4 regions of the Bacteroides sp. HF-4919 genome follow, and region 4 is predicted to be linked to each of the others. Evidence: riboswitches for the same ligand, from Rfam matches in the RefSeq annotation. Region 4 holds a riboswitch; each other region holds the start of a gene.

Region 1 (4,205 bases), on a different contig from region 4:
CTGAAAATAAGAATCAATGCCAATACGGCAACGGCTATCACAATGCCTATCCCATAATTGAGGCTGAAGTAACTGATAACGACCCCTGCAATGAAAAAGACGGCAACCGACACACGAAACAAAATCAGCGCGACCAACCGTCCGTGATTGTAATTATCATCATTCCACAACTTTAAAAATACATCCGGGGAATTATACTTATCTGAAACAAGTGCCCACAGGAAAGGTGTCATCAACAGAAGTGTGACCAGACACATCCCTATGTTTACCCATCGCCCGGGAGCATCGAACATCTCGTTTATCGTGGGATAAACGGTTTGCACAGACAATAACCAAATCGCCGTGAGAAGAACACTATAGATAATCACTCTTCCGACAATCGTCTTCAACAACCGCTTCCAATCGCTGTCATGATTGACCGTCTTCTTACCGGAAGCATAGCGGTCCAGACTTTCCCTGGTTTTAGGCGGAAGTATTTTATAAAGCCATTCGGCCAACGGATTTGCCAACCGGATGAAATAAGGAGTTGTGAATGTAGTAATCACCGATACCGCAACAATAATCGGAGGGATAAAACTATCCAGTACTTTGAGTGAAGCCCCCAGCCCTGCGATAATGAAAGCGAACTCTCCTATCTGGGCAAGGCTGAATCCTGACTTGACGGAAACCTTCAACGGTTCACCGGATAATAAAACTCCCAATGAAGAAAATATGGATTTACCCACAAGAGTTACCAAAGTAATGATGACCACCGGCCAGCCATACTGCACCAAGACAGCCGGATTGACCAACATACCGACAGAGACAAAGAAAATAGCTCCGAAAAGATCTTTCACCGGCTGGATGATATGTTCTATGTGTTCGGCCTCAACCGTCTCGGCAAGGATAGATCCCATAATGAAAGCACCCAGTGCAGCCGAGAATCCTGTACGGGTAGCCAACACAACCATTCCCAGACAAAGTCCCAGCGAAACGATCAGTAAGGTTTCGTTATTCATCAGCCGTTTTGCTTTTTTCAAAAAGAACGGAAGGATAAATATCCCAATCAGGAACCATAGGATCAGAAAGAAAACAACCTTCAACACACTCATCAACAACTCTTCACCTACAAACTCCTTACTCACTGCCATTGTAGAAAGGATGACCATCATCAGGATAGCGATCAGATCTTCAACTACCAATGTCCCGAATACAACACCCGTGAAGCGTTGGTTACGTAAGCCGAGATCATCAAACGCTTTGATAATAATCGTTGTTGACGACATAGACAACATACCTCCCAGAAAAATAGAATTCATTGTGCTCCAGCCTAACAGATGTCCTACCATATAACCGATCAGCAACATGCTGATAACTTCGGTGGTTGCCGTGATAAAGGCAGCTGACCCGACATTTATTAATTTCTTAAAACTAAACTCCAACCCAAGGGCGAAAAGTAAAAAAACAACTCCTATCTCAGCCCAGATATTGATGTTCTCAATATCACCTACAGTCGGGAAAATCTGCACGTAAGGTCCCGCCAATAATCCTGCGACGATATATCCCAGTACCAAGGGTTGTTTCAACCATTTGAACAAAAGGGTAATGATACTTGCGGACATCAGTATTAGGGCAAGGTCGGCAATTAAGGTAGGTAAGTGTGACATGGCATGTATATTTCGTTAGTAATTCATTCCGTTTATGCTCTTTTATTTGTAAAAAAGAACAATCGACAGTCTATTTGTGTTTCGTCTATATGACATTTATTTTGAAACAAAGCGCCGTTGGTCATTGCACAAAATTGAACTTTTCGTGCAAAAAGTATCCACTCTATCCAATATTTCTCTATATTTGTCCCCGAATTGGTTCGGAATCCGTGGTCAACGGACGAAGATTAAAAGGGAATCGGGTGTAAATCCCGGACAGTCCCGCTGCTGTGAAGCTCTGTATAACATCTTATCAATAAACCAATTACAAACCACTGACGGAAAAGGAAACGTCGGGAAGGTCCGATAAGATGTAGAGTCAGTCAGAAGACCTGCCATTCAATGAATAAGAGCTTTTTTACCTCGTGGGTTAGGAAAGAAAGCATCGTTGTTAAGCCCCAAATCGTAGAAATACTGTGTTTTCATCGGGTGGACTCATGTCCGCAGGGTGGAAAGCATGAATATGTGTATTCCATTTAATTGAGAAATGAATATGATTAAAAGAATCTTAGTCGCCAACCGCGGCGAAATAGCCGTGAGGGTGATGCGCTCCTGCCGGGAGATGGAAATAACGAGCATTGCCGTTTTCTCGGAAGCGGACCGAACAGCGAAGCATGTGCTCTATGCCGACGAAGCTTACTGCATCGGCCCAGCAGCATCGAAAGAGAGTTATCTGAATATAGAAAAGATTATCGAAGTGGCAAAGTCGTGCCGCGCAGACGCTATCCACCCGGGATACGGGTTCTTGTCCGAAAATGCAACCTTTGCCCGTCGTTGTCGTGAAGAGGGGATCATCTTCATCGGTCCGGACCCGGAAACCATGGAGGCGATGGGAGATAAGATTTCGGCACGTATCAAGATGATAGAAGCCGGTGTACCGGTGGTTCCGGGTACTCAAGAAAACCTGAAGAGCCTTGAAGAAGCGGTAGAACTCTGCAATCAAATCGGTTATCCGGTAATGCTGAAAGCCTCGATGGGAGGTGGCGGAAAGGGTATGCGGCTGATTCATCGTGCAGATGAAGTGGAAGAGGCCTACACAACCGCCAAGAGCGAATCACTTTCGTCATTCGGCGACGACACAGTTTACCTGGAGAAATTTGTAGAAGAACCGCATCACATCGAGTTCCAGATTCTGGGCGACAAGCATGGCAACGTGATTCATCTGTGCGAACGTGAATGTTCGGTGCAACGCCGCAACCAGAAGATTGTGGAAGAGAGCCCTTCGGTGTTCGTCACTCCTGAACTACGCCGGGATATGGGAGAAAAAGCAGTGGCCGCCGCCAAAGCCGTGAACTATGTCGGAGCGGGAACCATCGAATTTCTGGTGGACAAGCACCGCAACTATTACTTCCTGGAAATGAACACGCGCCTGCAAGTGGAACATCCGATTACCGAAGAGGTAGTCGGCGTAGATTTAGTGAAAGAGCAGATTAAAGTGGCCGAAGGACAGGTGTTGCAACTGAAACAGGAAGATATCCAGCAACGCGGACATGCCATCGAATGCCGCATCTGCGCAGAAGATACAGAAATGAACTTCATGCCCAGCCCGGGTGTCATCAAGCAGATTACGGAGCCAAACGGCATCGGGGTGCGCATCGACAGCTATGTATACGAAGGTTACGAGATTCCGATTTATTATGACCCAATGATCGGCAAACTGATTGTATGGGCAACCACACGCGAATACGCCATCGAACGGATGCGCCGTGTGCTTCACGAATATAAACTGACAGGAGTAAAGAACAACATCAGTTACCTGCGCGCCATCATGGATACTCCCGACTTTGTGGAAGGACATTACGATACGGGATTCATCAGCAAAAACGGAGAAGTGCTCCAACACTGCATCACCCGTACCAGCGAACGTGCAGAGAACATCGCACTGATTGCCGCTTACATGGATTACCTGATGAACCTGGAGGAGAATAACAGCGGACTGGCTGCGGACAACCGCCCGATCAGCAAATGGAAAGAATTCGGATTGCACAAAGGGGTATTAAGAATATAGAAGAGTATGGAAATACATATAGGAAATCGCGTGGCCGAGATAGAACTGGTCAGCAAAGAAGATAACAAAGTGGTACTCACCATCGACGGAAAAACGTTCGAAGCGGACGTTGTCATGGCAGAGAACGGGAATTGCAACATCCTGATGGATGGGCGAAGCTCCAACGCCCAACTGATTCGCAAAGAGAACGGAAAGAGTTACAAAGTGAATACACACTACAGTAGTTTCAACGTCGAGATTGTGGACAGTCAGGCAAAATATCTGCGGATGCGCAAGAAAGGTGAAGAAACACAGAACGACCGCATCATTTCGCCCATGCCGGGCAAGGTAGTGAAAATCCCCGTCAGTGTGGGACAGGAGATGAAAGCCGGAGAAACTGTCATCGTCATCGAAGCGATGAAGATGCAGAGTAACTACAAGGTGACTTCGGACTGCCGGATTAAAGAGATTCTGGTACAGGAAGGTGATAATATCGCCGGAGACCAGACGCTGATAACGTTAGAATAACGAAT
Region 2 (4,205 bases), 210 kb from region 4:
GTAGACTTTTATGCCGACTGGTGCGGTCCCTGCAAAATGGTCGCTCCGATCCTTGAAGAATTATCCAAAGAGTATGCCGGAAAGATTTATATCTATAAAGTAGATGTAGACAAAGAACCGGAACTGGCAAAGGCTTTCGGCATACAGAGTATTCCCGCCCTCTGGTTTGTACCGATGAAGGGAGAGCCCCAAGTAAGCATGGGGGCTTTATCCAAAGAGCAACTAAAAGGGTATATCGATAAAGTTCTATTGAAACCATAAACGATGATGCGGCCTCACCCGGCAAACCGGTACTGAGGCCGTTTTTTGGGAATTTATCGTTTTTCTGATCTATGAACTTTCATGTAGCCATCGGTCAACGTTTTCATAAAGGCCACGATGTCAGCTTCTTCTTCCTGTGTCAGTCCGAGATTTCCCAATTCATCCTTGTTCACGGTAGCAGGATACTCGGCAGGTGGAAAATCATCACTCACGTCCCGCACATTATAGAAATGCACAATCTCCTCAAGTGTCTTAAAATAACCGTTATGTCCATATGGAGCCGTGAGTTCCACATTGCGCAACGTAGGCACACGATACTTGCCATTCTCACTTTCAGCATTGACAATAGCCCCCAACCCCAAATCCACCGAATCGGCAGTTAGCAGGAAATATTCTGCCGGCACCTTATAATGCGGATGATCCGGCAACTTCGGTATACCCAGATTATCATAAGTATGATCGGTAAACAACGTGCGGTGTGCCCGCTTGTCACGATCCAGGACATGGCATTCGGCACATTGCCCTTTCTCCTTGAAAAGCTCCTTTCCACGCGCTTCCTGTGCGGTCAGCTGATAATTTCCTTTTTTATAGGCATCGTACTTGGATGTAAAAGGATTGATTTCTTTGGATGACTGATAAGCCGCCAGTGCGTCCGTAACGTAAGCAAACAGCGAATCGGCATTACCCGTTTCGCCATATATCCGTATCAAACGGTCATAATACGGAGTACGTCTCACCTTTTCGGCCACCATTTGTTTGTCCTTATTCCCCATTTCCACCGGATTCAGCAAAGGAACACCCGCCTGATCCCGCAAAGAAGGAGAACGGCCGTCCCAAAACAGACCTCCCACATAGCTTTCATCTTCATCATCATAATGTAACTCAGGCACAAAAGCGGCATAACATACCGACATGGAATTGCGCTGAGAAAAGAGTCCCTGCACTGCGCCTTCGGATATGGCACGCGACTGTTCATCGGCAAATCCCCGGGAGACGGCATGGCAAGTGGCGCACGACTGTCCGGATGGTTCAGAGAGCGAAGTATCATGGAAGAGGAGTTTACCCAACGCTTCTTTCTCGCTTCCGCCTTTGTGAGGCGGATGTCCGCACGAGATGCAGACAGAACCCATCAGTGCGGCTAATAGTAGTTTATGTGTCATCATAGTTGTAAAAACAGGGATATAGTTGTTTCAGGGTTCAAAGATACATCATTTTCTGAAAAAGGTATAAAAAAGCCCGGTCGAAATCACATCGCCCGGGCCCCTCTAAACAGGCTCTTACGAATCTGTTCCACGAAAATATACTATAGTTATAAAGAAGTTCTATTCCTCTTCGGGCCAAAGTTCTCCCGCAACCATTTCAGCCATTCTCAGCGTATGCCATTGCTTCTCCTCAGCCTCTTCATAAGATTCCGAAGGTAGTACCTCAGCATTGGGAATGCAGAGTGAGAAGCGGTGCGAGGGAATATAACGTACAATCTGGTCGATCTTAGCCCTTAGTTCTTCCAACTCTTCCTCTACGGGATAATGGGAAAGGACGAAACCAAAAACCGATTGCTTTTCCCGTATGAACCACAGCAAACGGTTTTTGCCACAACATTCCGAATCATAGTCGAGGAAAAAAGCATTGATGCCCTGTAGTGAGAAAAGCATTTCGGTAGGCGAGTGAAAAGCGATGTAAAGGTCGGCAGGCAGATTTTCCAAAGCCATGTTGTTGACACGAATAGCATTATCTGTCACCGTGCGCGTTGCGTCATCGAGTTGCAGATAACGGCAACCCGATTTATACAATTCCATAATCAGCTTCTGATACACCTGTGCAATATCCACCAGCAATGTCTCGAGTTCGGGATAAATCAGATCAAGTTGCGTCCGGTTTGCGTCCTTCATCAATTCGGCCAGCAGGCGCGAAGGCGCCGGAAGCACCTGCTTAGCTATTACATCTCCGCCGGTTACCCCGGTAAGAAAAACAAAATCATCGAGCACCGGATGACGATGCACATCGATCCTGCCGGTCAGTTCGACAGAAGTCTTTCTGTCATCCCGGAATCGGATGCCATCCAATCCGCACATAAAGTCGAGCGGCCACGCATCACTGCGGAAACGGCCGTCGGTGACCACCTTCAGCCCTTCTGCCTTCAGTCTGTCTACCAGATTCCGTATTTCGGCATCTTCGACAGCACGCAAAGTAAGCAGGCTGATTTGTTCGTTTCGATATTGCTCACGGGCTTCTCTCAATGCAGGAGGCAGAAGAAAAGTACCGGCAACGTCTACTTTGAACGGAGGAACTACTTTTTCCATACGCTCTACGTTTTTAATATTGATTGTTACTATTGTGCTTTGCTCCTAACCCACGAGGAACCAAGACTTATCAGCGAGAGTGGCAGGTCTTCTGACTTAGCTTCCATTCCGAACGCCTTCCCGGCTTACACGAGCCAGTGGCAAAAGAGTATCCGATCGGAATGTTTGTATTAAAGCCTCACAGCAGCGGGACTGTCCGGGAGTCACACCCGGTTCCCTTTTAATCGCCAGAAGCAGGAAAGCTTTGGCGAACCAATCTGCCGACAAATATAAAAACAATAAATCAGATATTTGTGTTCAGAGAGATACTTTTTTCAATCGGAGCCTCTGCCGAAGTAAAACAGAGGCTCTGTCCGGACAGAACAAAGGCTCCGTCCGACCGGGACAGAGCCTTCGTTTCAACCAAGCAGAGGCTCGGTTTCCAGACTAATTGCAACGGGCTTAATAGCTGATCTTTACTCCGGCAAAATAGCTTCGCGGAGCAGCCGGCCCATAGATATATCCGGAGTCACGTTCCACTCCCTGATCAAAGTCGTTCTGATAAGCGTTGAACACATTTTGTACACCGGCGCTCAACTGGAGGTCTATCGTCTTATAAAGTTTGAAATCATAGGCCAACTTAACTCCCATATCGAAGAAATCGCGCGTATTGACCGCTATGTCATTCTTGATATAACCTGCCATATGCTGCACCAGCATCGAACCGGTATAGGTTCCCGACAAGGAAACGGAGAGCGGTTTGACAGGGGTATAGGTTGCCGTGAAATATCCATAGGTATTCGGAGTACGGAAAATCTTCTTCTGAGCCGGTGCCGTTTCACTCCATTTTTCGGGTTCGTCATAACGGCTTTGCTGCAAGGTGACTCCCGCCTGCAACTGGAACAAAGAGAGGTAAGCCATTTTTCCTTCCATCGACAGTCCCAGCACTTTCGCTCCCGAACCATTGCGACGTTCTTTAATCAGAATCCCGTCCCGCACTCCGATGTTCTCGAGAACAAACACATCCGACAGCTTGGTATAGAAACCTTCTACCAGGAAGTTCACCTGAAAAGCACCGAAGCGGTGATACATATCCGCCGAAGCACTGAAACTCTGCGACTTCTCTTCTTTGAGATTCTTGGCGCGCTCAATCATAGACACCGTTCCGCCCACATTCTCAATATGCAGGTCTTCATCAAAAGCCTGGGGGGCACGGAATCCGGAAGAATAGCTCAGACGGAGGTTGACGTCCTGTGTAGGATTGAAACGCAAATTGGCACGGGGACTGAAGATGACATGGTTGATCAGATTATGCTTGTCCAGACGTCCGCCCAGCAAGATACTCCACTTTTCATTTTTCCATTCGTTCTGGAAGAAAGCGCTACCGATATTCACCGTCTGCCTGGTATAGCGATTGTATCCCCACATATCATCCTTCAGATTGTCCCGGTTATATTCCAGCCCGGCAGTCAGATCGGCAGGCATAAAGAGGCATTTATCGAAACTGTACACATACTGGGAACCGCCGATAAAGGTCAGGTCCGTCGTCTTTCCATAGGCATTCAGGTCCTTTTTACTACCGTAATAGCTGTCGCGGTCCGTATGCTGTGCCGATGTATACAGTGTCAGGCGGTGCTTTTCGTTCGGAGCAAAATAGTCGAACTT
Region 3 (4,205 bases), on a different contig from region 4:
CCCAGGGATCGCTATAGGTCAATTCACCATGAATTACGATCTGATATTGCAGTTTGTCAAAAAGATCAAATACTTCTCCTGACTGTATTCCTTTAAAGATTGCCTCTGTAGTTGGTTGTCCTTTTTTATTCTTCATGTCTGACTTGTTTGTTGTGTGTATAACGTTTTCATCACTGAGTACAAATATAGAATAAAAATACTATCTTTGTCCCATATCAAAACAAAAGATTATGATAAGCAATGTAAAATACCTTTCATTTATACTGTTATTGGTGCTTACTGCCTGTAAAAGCGGCCCCGCGGCCAGCCAGGAGCAGAACGGAAAGCAAGATACGGTTAAAGTTTTCAATTTACCCGACATACCCGTAGTGCTGAACACGGTGTCGCAACGGGCAGATTATATGGTAAAGCACTATTGGGATCGCTTTGACTTTACAGACACCACCTACGTCAGTCAGATCGACGTTGCCGAACAGGCTTGGGTGGATTATTGCGATTTGTTGGAACATGTGCCCTTGTCCGACGCGCAAACTGCCATAAAAGAGACGATCGGCCGGGCCGGGAAAAACAAAAAGATGCTGGACTTCTTTGCGGAACTGGCCGATAAATATCTCTACGACCCTAACTCGCCTATGCGTAACGAGGAGCTTTACATCCCCGTGCTGGAAGCTCTGACAGCCTCCCCCATGCTGAATGAAACGGAAAAGATACGTCCGCAGGCGCGGCTGGAACTGGCACAAAAGAACCGGTTGGGCACAAAAGCCCTCAACTTCACCTATACACTGGATTCGGGTGCAAAGGGTACGCTTTATCAGTTCCCGGCGGAATACACGTTACTGTTTATCAACAATCCCGGCTGCCACGCCTGCTCTGAGATGATAGAAGGGCTAAAGAGTTCTCCGGTCATCAACGGGTTCATAGCCGGCAAGAAGTTGAGGGTGCTGTCTCTCTATCCGGATGAAGAACTGGATGAATGGAAAAAGCACCGGGGCGATTTCGCGAAAGAATGGACCAACGGATATGATAAGGAGCTGGTCATCAAAAACAAAAACCTGTATGACCTGAGGGCTATTCCCACCCTCTACTTACTGGATAAGAACAAAATCGTATTGTTGAAAGACGCCACCCTGCAAAAGGTAGAGCAATATCTGGCAGAGCGCGGTTAAGAAAAACATACCGGAGCGGAGCATTTGCCCCAAAGATGCGGAGAGGGTCGGATTATCATTTTGACAGAATGATAATCCGACCCTCTCTATTTTCCGTTCTTTCGGCCCGACGCACGATATGCCTCTCAAAAACGTCTCCAATTCGATTTGCCGGTTATCTCTTTGCCCGCAATTTCCCGCTTTTGTTTACCGAAAGAAAGAGACTGGAAAGTGTTCTGTCCATAAAGCAGGTTTTAACCTTGAAACCATCTCTTTCCGACACTTCCGGAACGATCATATCGGGTGAGCAACGAGAGCAAGATCCGGGAGTTATAAGCCCCGGTTTTCATAACAATATATGTAATGGAGCATAACATATAGAGATATTTGAAAAAGAAGTAAGCATTTTCGGAAAATGCTTACTTCTTTCGGGGGAAATGTAACCGTCTTTTGGAGTGAATGCTTACTGCTTTTCCGCAAACCCCCGGCTCTAATCCACCCAAAGCCCGGCTTTCGGAACAGAAAAGGCCGGCTTTCCCCTTGTTTTCCCTCCGGTTCATCCGTTTTAAAGAAAGAGTGTGTCAGTCAAAAGGCTGATTAACCATCATTCTGCCATCATAACCCTCCGGAATCAAGATAAATGGCATCGCCTATCTAAGTCATTCCAATGTGCCGCCTGACACTATCCGGACGACCTGTCCGATGTTGCTCCGTCCGTTCCGCAATGCATAACGAATAATCACAAATTATTATGCTATTTCTAATATTCTTTTTATCTTTGCAGTGCATTGGTTTGTATTCTCCGTGTTCCGGGGATGCAATTAAAAGGGAATCAGGTGCAAATCCTGAACAGTCCCGCTGCTGTAAGTTTCACATCAGATTGTTGTAAGCAACCACCACTTGCCACTGGGAAACGTTTCCTGGGAAGGCGCTTATCAACAGAAACGAGTCAGAAGACCTGCCTGTGCATCTTTTTCATTGCTTTCGAGGAAAAAGCGTTGAGTCTAATGAGCCGGAACTATTCCATCCGTCATTTTATTCATCACTCTGATTCAGAGAAAGTAAGTTATGATAATAAACTCTGCCAAGTTTATTTAGTGTGTCCGGCCGAAGTGAGTTCGTCCGGACATTTTAACAACAAAAAACAAAGATGAATATACTCAGATTACCTAAGCTATTATACTCCTGTGTTGCTTTCTGTTGCTGCCAGGCTCTTACCGTTTCGCTTTCCGCCCAGCAGCAGAAAGCAGATACTGCCCGTACTTATTCAATCCCCGAAGTAACCGTTGCCGAAGCATACCACACCCGCGAAGTGAGAGCCATGGCTCCCACTCAGGTGTTCTCTAAAGAAGAACTCAAAAGCCTCAACGTATTGCAAGTGTCGGATGCCGTGAAACACTTTGCCGGAGTTACGGTGAAAGACTACGGCGGCATCGGCGGACTGAAAACCGTTTCATTGCGGAGTCTCGGAGCCGAGCATACCGCCGTGGGATATGACGGAATAACGATCAGCGACTGCCAGACGGGGCAAATAGACATCGGACGTTTCTCACTGGACAATGTAGACCGCCTGTCACTCAGCAACGGACAGAGTGATAATATCTTTCAGCCCGCAAGGTTTTTCGCTTCCGCCGGGATACTGAACATACAGACGCTGACACCGCAATTCAAAGACAACCGGCGTACCAACCTGAGCGCCTCGTTCAAAACGGGTTCGTGGGGACTGGTCAATCCGTCTCTCCTGATCGAACAGAAACTGAGCCGCAAATGGGTGCTCTCCGCCAACGGCGAGTGGATGTCGGCCGATGGTCATTATCCTTTCACATTGCATTATGGCGAGGACAATGACCTGACCTCCCGTGAGAAACGGAAAAACACGGAAGTGAAAAACCTCCGTGCCGAAGCGGGATTGTTCGGCAACTTCTCGGATACGGAACAATGGCGACTAAAGGCCTATTACTATCAGTCGTCCCGCGGACTGCCCAATGCCACGACTTATTATTACGACTACTCCTCACAGCATCTCTGGGACAAGAATGTCTTCGTGCAAAGCCAATACAAAAAAGAATTCAGCCGCCAATGGGTCTTCCAGACTTCGGCCAAATGGAACTGGAGCTACCAACGTTATCTCGACCCCGACTATAAAGGTTCGGAAGGCAAAACGGAGAACAGTTATTACCAGCAAGAGTATTACCTCTCGGCTTCGGCGCTCTACCGGGTGCTCAGCAACCTCTCTTTTTCGCTTTCGACAGACGCGAGCATCAACCGGCTGAACGCGAACCTGAAAGATTTCGCATATCCTACCCGTTATTCGTGGCTGACGGCTTTTGCCGGAAAATACGTTAACGACTGGTTGACGGCATCCGCCTCGGTACTGGCAACGGTCATCAACGAAGAGGTGCGCCAAGGCAGCGCCGCAGCCAACCGGCGGAAACTCTCTCCGTACGTCAGCGCGTCGTTCAAGCCCTTTGCCGGCGAAGAGTTCCGCATCCGCCTGTTCTATAAAGACATCTTCCGGTTGCCCAGCTTCAACGACCTGTACTACGGGCAGGTGGGCAACACGAACCTGAAACCGGAAAGCACCACACAATACAACCTGGGACTGACGTACAGCCGGTCGATCAATGAACTGATCCCCTACGTATCCGTCACGGCAGATGCTTATTATAATAAGGTGAAAGACAAAATCATCGCCATCCCCACCAAGAACCTCTTTATATGGAGCATGGTGAACCTCGGCAAAGTGGACATCAAAGGAATCGACGTTGCCGGAAACATCAGTCTGCAACTCTGGGAGAAACTACGGGTGAACCTTTCGGGGAACTACACTTATCAGCGTGCACTGGATATGACCGAACCGGGAGGAAAAACCTACAAGCAACAAATCGCCTATACACCCCGCGTATCCGGATCGGGACAAGCCGGTATCGAGACTCCGTGGGTGAACCTCTCCTACTCGTTCCTCTTTTCGGGCAAGCGCTATATGCTGGGGCAGAACCTCCGCGAAAACCGGCTGGACAGTTACAGCGACCATAGTGTATCCGTCAGCCGCGATCAGCG
Region 4 (4,205 bases):
TCTAAAGTTAACCTAATGCCAAAATAAGGATTTGTGCAGTAAGTACCCGCAGGAACATGGTCAATGGATAAACCGTGGCATAACCAACCGCAGGCGCATCGCACGAAGTCAGGTCATTACAATAAGCCAATGCCGGCGGATTGGTGGTCGATCCGGCCAGCACACCGATCAACGTGTAATAATTTAACTTAAAGACACAACGTCCGATGATTCCTGCCAATAACAGAGGAAGCACAGTGATAATGATGCCATAACCAATCCACACATAGCCTCCCTCATAAATAATTGTTTCTACAAACCCTCTGCCGGCTCCCAGTCCCACACAAGCCAGAAAAAGTGATATGCCGATTTCGCGAATCATCAGATTAGCACTCATTGTAGTGTAGGTAATCAGTTTATACTGCGGTCCAAAACGGCTGATAAGGATGGATACAATCAATGGTCCTCCTGCTAATCCCAGCTTGACAGGCTGAGGAATGCCGGGAAACATAAAAGGAAGACTCCCTAAAATACATCCTAAAGCAATACCCAGAAAAATAGGAATCAGATTGGGATGGTTCAGCCGTTTCATCGAATTACCCAATACTTTCTCAGCGTGGCTTACTGCTAACTCACTCCCCACAATGGTAACACGATCTCCCATTTGTAACTGTAGTTGCGGGGCGGCTACTAAATCAACTCCCGAACGATTGACACGAGTGACACTGGCACCAAAATTATTGCGGATCTTTAGCTGTGAAAGTGTTTTGCCGTTCAATTCTGGTTTAGTTATCAAAATACGGCGGGACACTAACTCCTTATTCAACTGCTCCCATTCCATATCAATCGGTTTACCAAAAAAAGCTGTGATAGCCTCCATATCTATTGGAGTGGCAATCACCAATATTTTATCCTGCAGGTGCAATACCGTATCAGAGTTGACCAGCTCCGTCTCTTTCTTTCCGTCATGGTGACGGATACGTGATACAACGAAATTGCGGTTTACCAACGGACGTATTTCTTTGATTCTTTTCCCTTCCAAGGCTTCATTTCTGACTTCCAGAGAAACAGGCCGGACAGTTAGTTCCTGTAGATGTCCCAACCCCTGCTCTGCGTGGGCTTCCTCTTGTTTTGTATTAATATGAAGAAGATATTTTAGTCCCAGCAAAGACAAAATACACCCTACCACTCCCAACGGATACGCCACGGCATATCCCAAAGCGATCTCCGGGGCATCAATTCCATTCAAATCACTATTTGCCTGTTGAGCCGCACCCAGTCCGGGAGTATTGGTTACCGCCCCTGAAAGGATGCCCACCATGGTCGTTATAGGTATACCTGTTATAAGATGTATGGAAACCGTAATAATGACTCCCGCGAAAACAACCGTCATAGCCAATACATTCAGTGTAAAACCTCCTTTCTTGAAAGCGGAAAAGAACCCTGGTCCCACTTGTAAACCAATGGAATAAACAAACAGAATCAGTCCGAATTCCTTCAGAAAATGAAGTAAGTGCTCGTCCAGGTTCAAATTAAAATGCCCGAATACAATGCCGACAAATAAAATCCAGGTGACTCCCAAAGAAATACCTGCCACTTTTATTTTAGCCAACATGATACCAAATGCAATGACAAGCGACAAAATAAGTACGGAGTGTGCCACTCCTCCACCCCATAGGTTGGGGTAACCTTCAAAAAGATTTCTTAAAAGTTCCATAGTATAATATAGTTAGATTCGTTCAATACTTAGCTTTCCGGAAGATGTGTCGTCCTTCACGCTATGTGCAATGTCCTCCAAGCATGAATGACACAAACAGTCTGTGTAATTTTCTTTAATATAAGCGTATTGGAATGCGTCCAGTTTTACACTTGCACAATGACACAACCTTATATTGTCATGCCGGCACTCAAAAGCAGCACCACAACGAGGACATACCTTTTTCATCGGCATACCACCTTTCCATCTTTTTTGAAGTTAATCTTTTTTCGTACTGCTTTCCTAATCCCACGAGTAAAAACAGCCTTTGATGAATGGCAGGTCTTCTGACTTACTCCTTATCCTGAAGCCTTCCCGATGTTTCAAATCCGACACCAGTGGCAAAAGATGTTTCCAAGATATATAAACGGAGCTTCACAGCAGCGGGACTGTTTGGGACTTACACCCAATTCCCTTTTAATCCGAATGACGAGAATCTTCATCCGAAACCAATTCGGAACAAAGATAAAGAAAAAAACAGAGCGGGGAAGAATAATCAATAAGAAATGTAAAATACAATCCCATTCAGCATCTTCCATCATTGACATTTTGACATTCTGTCATCTTGTATTTTCTATGTGGCTTGTAGCACATTTTTCGGAGTCTGTCCCAGGCTTCTCCGGAAAAAGCGCCGTATTTACAATTCTCCAAAAACAAAAGAACATTCGTGAACATATCTTCTAAGCAAATTAAAATGTATCCACTGTATTTTGTAGCATAAAGAATATAAATAACTAATATTACAATCCAAACGATTAATCCGGCCGAGCATCGAGACGAAGTCAATCAGCATAAGAAACAGAGCTTTTAGTGCCTCTTTTTAGAGTGTTAACCTCACCCGGATACAATGTTAACTTCCTCTGAACGCAATGTTAACTTCCTCCGAGTACGATGTTAACTTCATATAAAGACAATATTAACTTCCTAAAGGCAAGAAATCGATCATCTCTGATCATCCAAAGTATATTTAATCACAAAACAGTCCGGATATCGTATACTAATGCCATATTTATGCGGACTACTTTTCTATTTCACACATATAGAATTCTTCCCTTGTTTTAAAAACAGAGTAAATCCCTTCTTTCTGCTACAAATAAGCAGTAAACCGCGTCCTTTTGACTGAAAGACATCCGCCTTTCCCAATATAAAAGGCTTCACTTCTCCGATATACCTATAAATAAGTATATTCTTTAATTTATTTCTATATAAACTAATAAATGTATATCTTTGCCCCCGCTTAGGTGATGCAGTCGAAACATTCCGTTCGATGCATAAAAGGGAATCCGGTGAGAATCCGGAACAGTGCCCGCTACTGTGATCCTTTTTTTGTAAATATTCAATATTTGCAAAGAAAAAAATGAAAAGCATTCTGCATATATACCACTGTCTAAACTGAAAAATTATGATGGGAAGGTAGCTTTTTAAAAAGGATAGTCAGGAAACCTGCCTAAGTAAATATAGTCAATAGTGTTATCTCGGGGTCAGGATAGCCTTTTATTAACTCTTTTCTACTTAACTTATGAATAAGAAAAGCTTAAACTCTTTTTTAAAAGAGAGTTTTTGTACTTTATGTAAGAACATGAAGTACAAAAAGTCATCCATTGTAGTAAATGACATTTTATTCAAAACTACTAATCTGTTTATCTTATGTTTTTTATTTATTACATGTTTTATAAGTTGCCAAGATGAACAACTTATTCTTGAATCACCGGTATCCACACGTTCAATTCCAACTCCTACTTTTGATTGGGAAAATGCAGATTGGATGCCAACACCAAGTGGGCAAAGTCGCATACCAAGTCCTTGGGTAGGACAAGGAAGCATTGCATCAATTTATGGTATGGATGTGATTAATGACAGGAAATCCTCAGATGGATGGGTATTATTATATAATACATTCGAAACCAAAGCTTCCGGTCCACTAGTTAATCCCTACTTTATACTTTATAATAAATACCGTGGAATCATGCGTATTTTTCTTTATACTACAACTCAATTTATCTCACCATCGACCTATCTTCAAGATGGGATTTCAATCATCTCTAATCATAAATCATCTCTACTCAATTTTATGGGAGAAGCTATAGTAGATGGAAGTAAAAACAAAGAAACTTACTCACAAATGCAACCAGCTCCAGATGACGGTTCACTTCCATTGGCATCTAACAAATGGTATATGATGCAATATGAATTAGCATATGATGAACAAATAGCACAATTACCTTATAACTCAATTCAGTTAAACTGGTATATGAATTATTATAATGTTGAAAAGATTGATCTAAATGGGGACTTCGTTGGAACAATTAAAAGTGCTATAGGTTCATCATCTGGGAATAACATTTTTTCAGGATTAGGAAATGTAGGCAAAGTAACAGGAACAGGTATCTTAGCAGGCATTGGAGATAATTTTTTATATAAAAACACCATAAATGAAGAGACTGGAGAGAATAAGTTAGGTTTGCCCAAA

The links. Region 4 has a riboswitch for cobalamin ahead of KO473_RS07305 (cysteine-rich CWC family protein). Riboswitches for the same ligand answer to the same signal wherever they lie in the genome.
Region 1: it holds a riboswitch for cobalamin, as region 4 does, so the genes downstream of both, accC (acetyl-CoA carboxylase biotin carboxylase subunit) here and KO473_RS07305 (cysteine-rich CWC family protein) in region 4, are expected to answer to the same signal.
Region 2: it holds a riboswitch for cobalamin, as region 4 does, so the genes downstream of both, KO473_RS06375 (methionine synthase) here and KO473_RS07305 (cysteine-rich CWC family protein) in region 4, are expected to answer to the same signal.
Region 3: it holds a riboswitch for cobalamin, as region 4 does, so the genes downstream of both, KO473_RS03350 (TonB-dependent siderophore receptor) here and KO473_RS07305 (cysteine-rich CWC family protein) in region 4, are expected to answer to the same signal.

The regions. Positions count from the first base shown of each region.
Region 1 covers NZ_JAHKNF010000004.1:313,591-317,795, reverse strand. The annotation lists gene KO473_RS09445 (cation:proton antiporter) at 1-1,646, opposite strand, end outside; cobalamin riboswitch at 1,826-2,040, shown strand; gene accC (acetyl-CoA carboxylase biotin carboxylase subunit) at 2,179-3,693, shown strand; gene KO473_RS09435 (acetyl-CoA carboxylase biotin carboxyl carrier protein subunit) at 3,700-4,200, shown strand.
Region 2 covers NZ_JAHKNF010000003.1:66,996-71,200, reverse strand. The annotation lists gene trxA (thioredoxin) at 1-261, shown strand, start outside; gene KO473_RS06380 (cytochrome-c peroxidase) at 315-1,424, opposite strand; gene KO473_RS06375 (methionine synthase) at 1,584-2,561, opposite strand; cobalamin riboswitch at 2,625-2,833, opposite strand; gene KO473_RS06370 (TonB-dependent receptor) at 3,003-4,205, opposite strand, start outside.
Region 3 covers NZ_JAHKNF010000001.1:780,574-784,778, forward strand. The annotation lists gene KO473_RS03340 (DUF5724 domain-containing protein) at 1-136, opposite strand, end outside; gene KO473_RS03345 (DUF5106 domain-containing protein) at 231-1,166, shown strand; cobalamin riboswitch at 1,918-2,126, shown strand; gene KO473_RS03350 (TonB-dependent siderophore receptor) at 2,296-4,205, shown strand, end outside.
Region 4 covers NZ_JAHKNF010000003.1:280,277-284,481, reverse strand. The annotation lists gene KO473_RS07310 (putative transporter) at 8-1,696, opposite strand; gene KO473_RS07305 (cysteine-rich CWC family protein) at 1,709-1,930, opposite strand; cobalamin riboswitch at 1,995-2,204, opposite strand; cobalamin riboswitch at 2,958-3,201, shown strand; gene KO473_RS07300 (hypothetical protein) at 3,255-4,205, shown strand, end outside.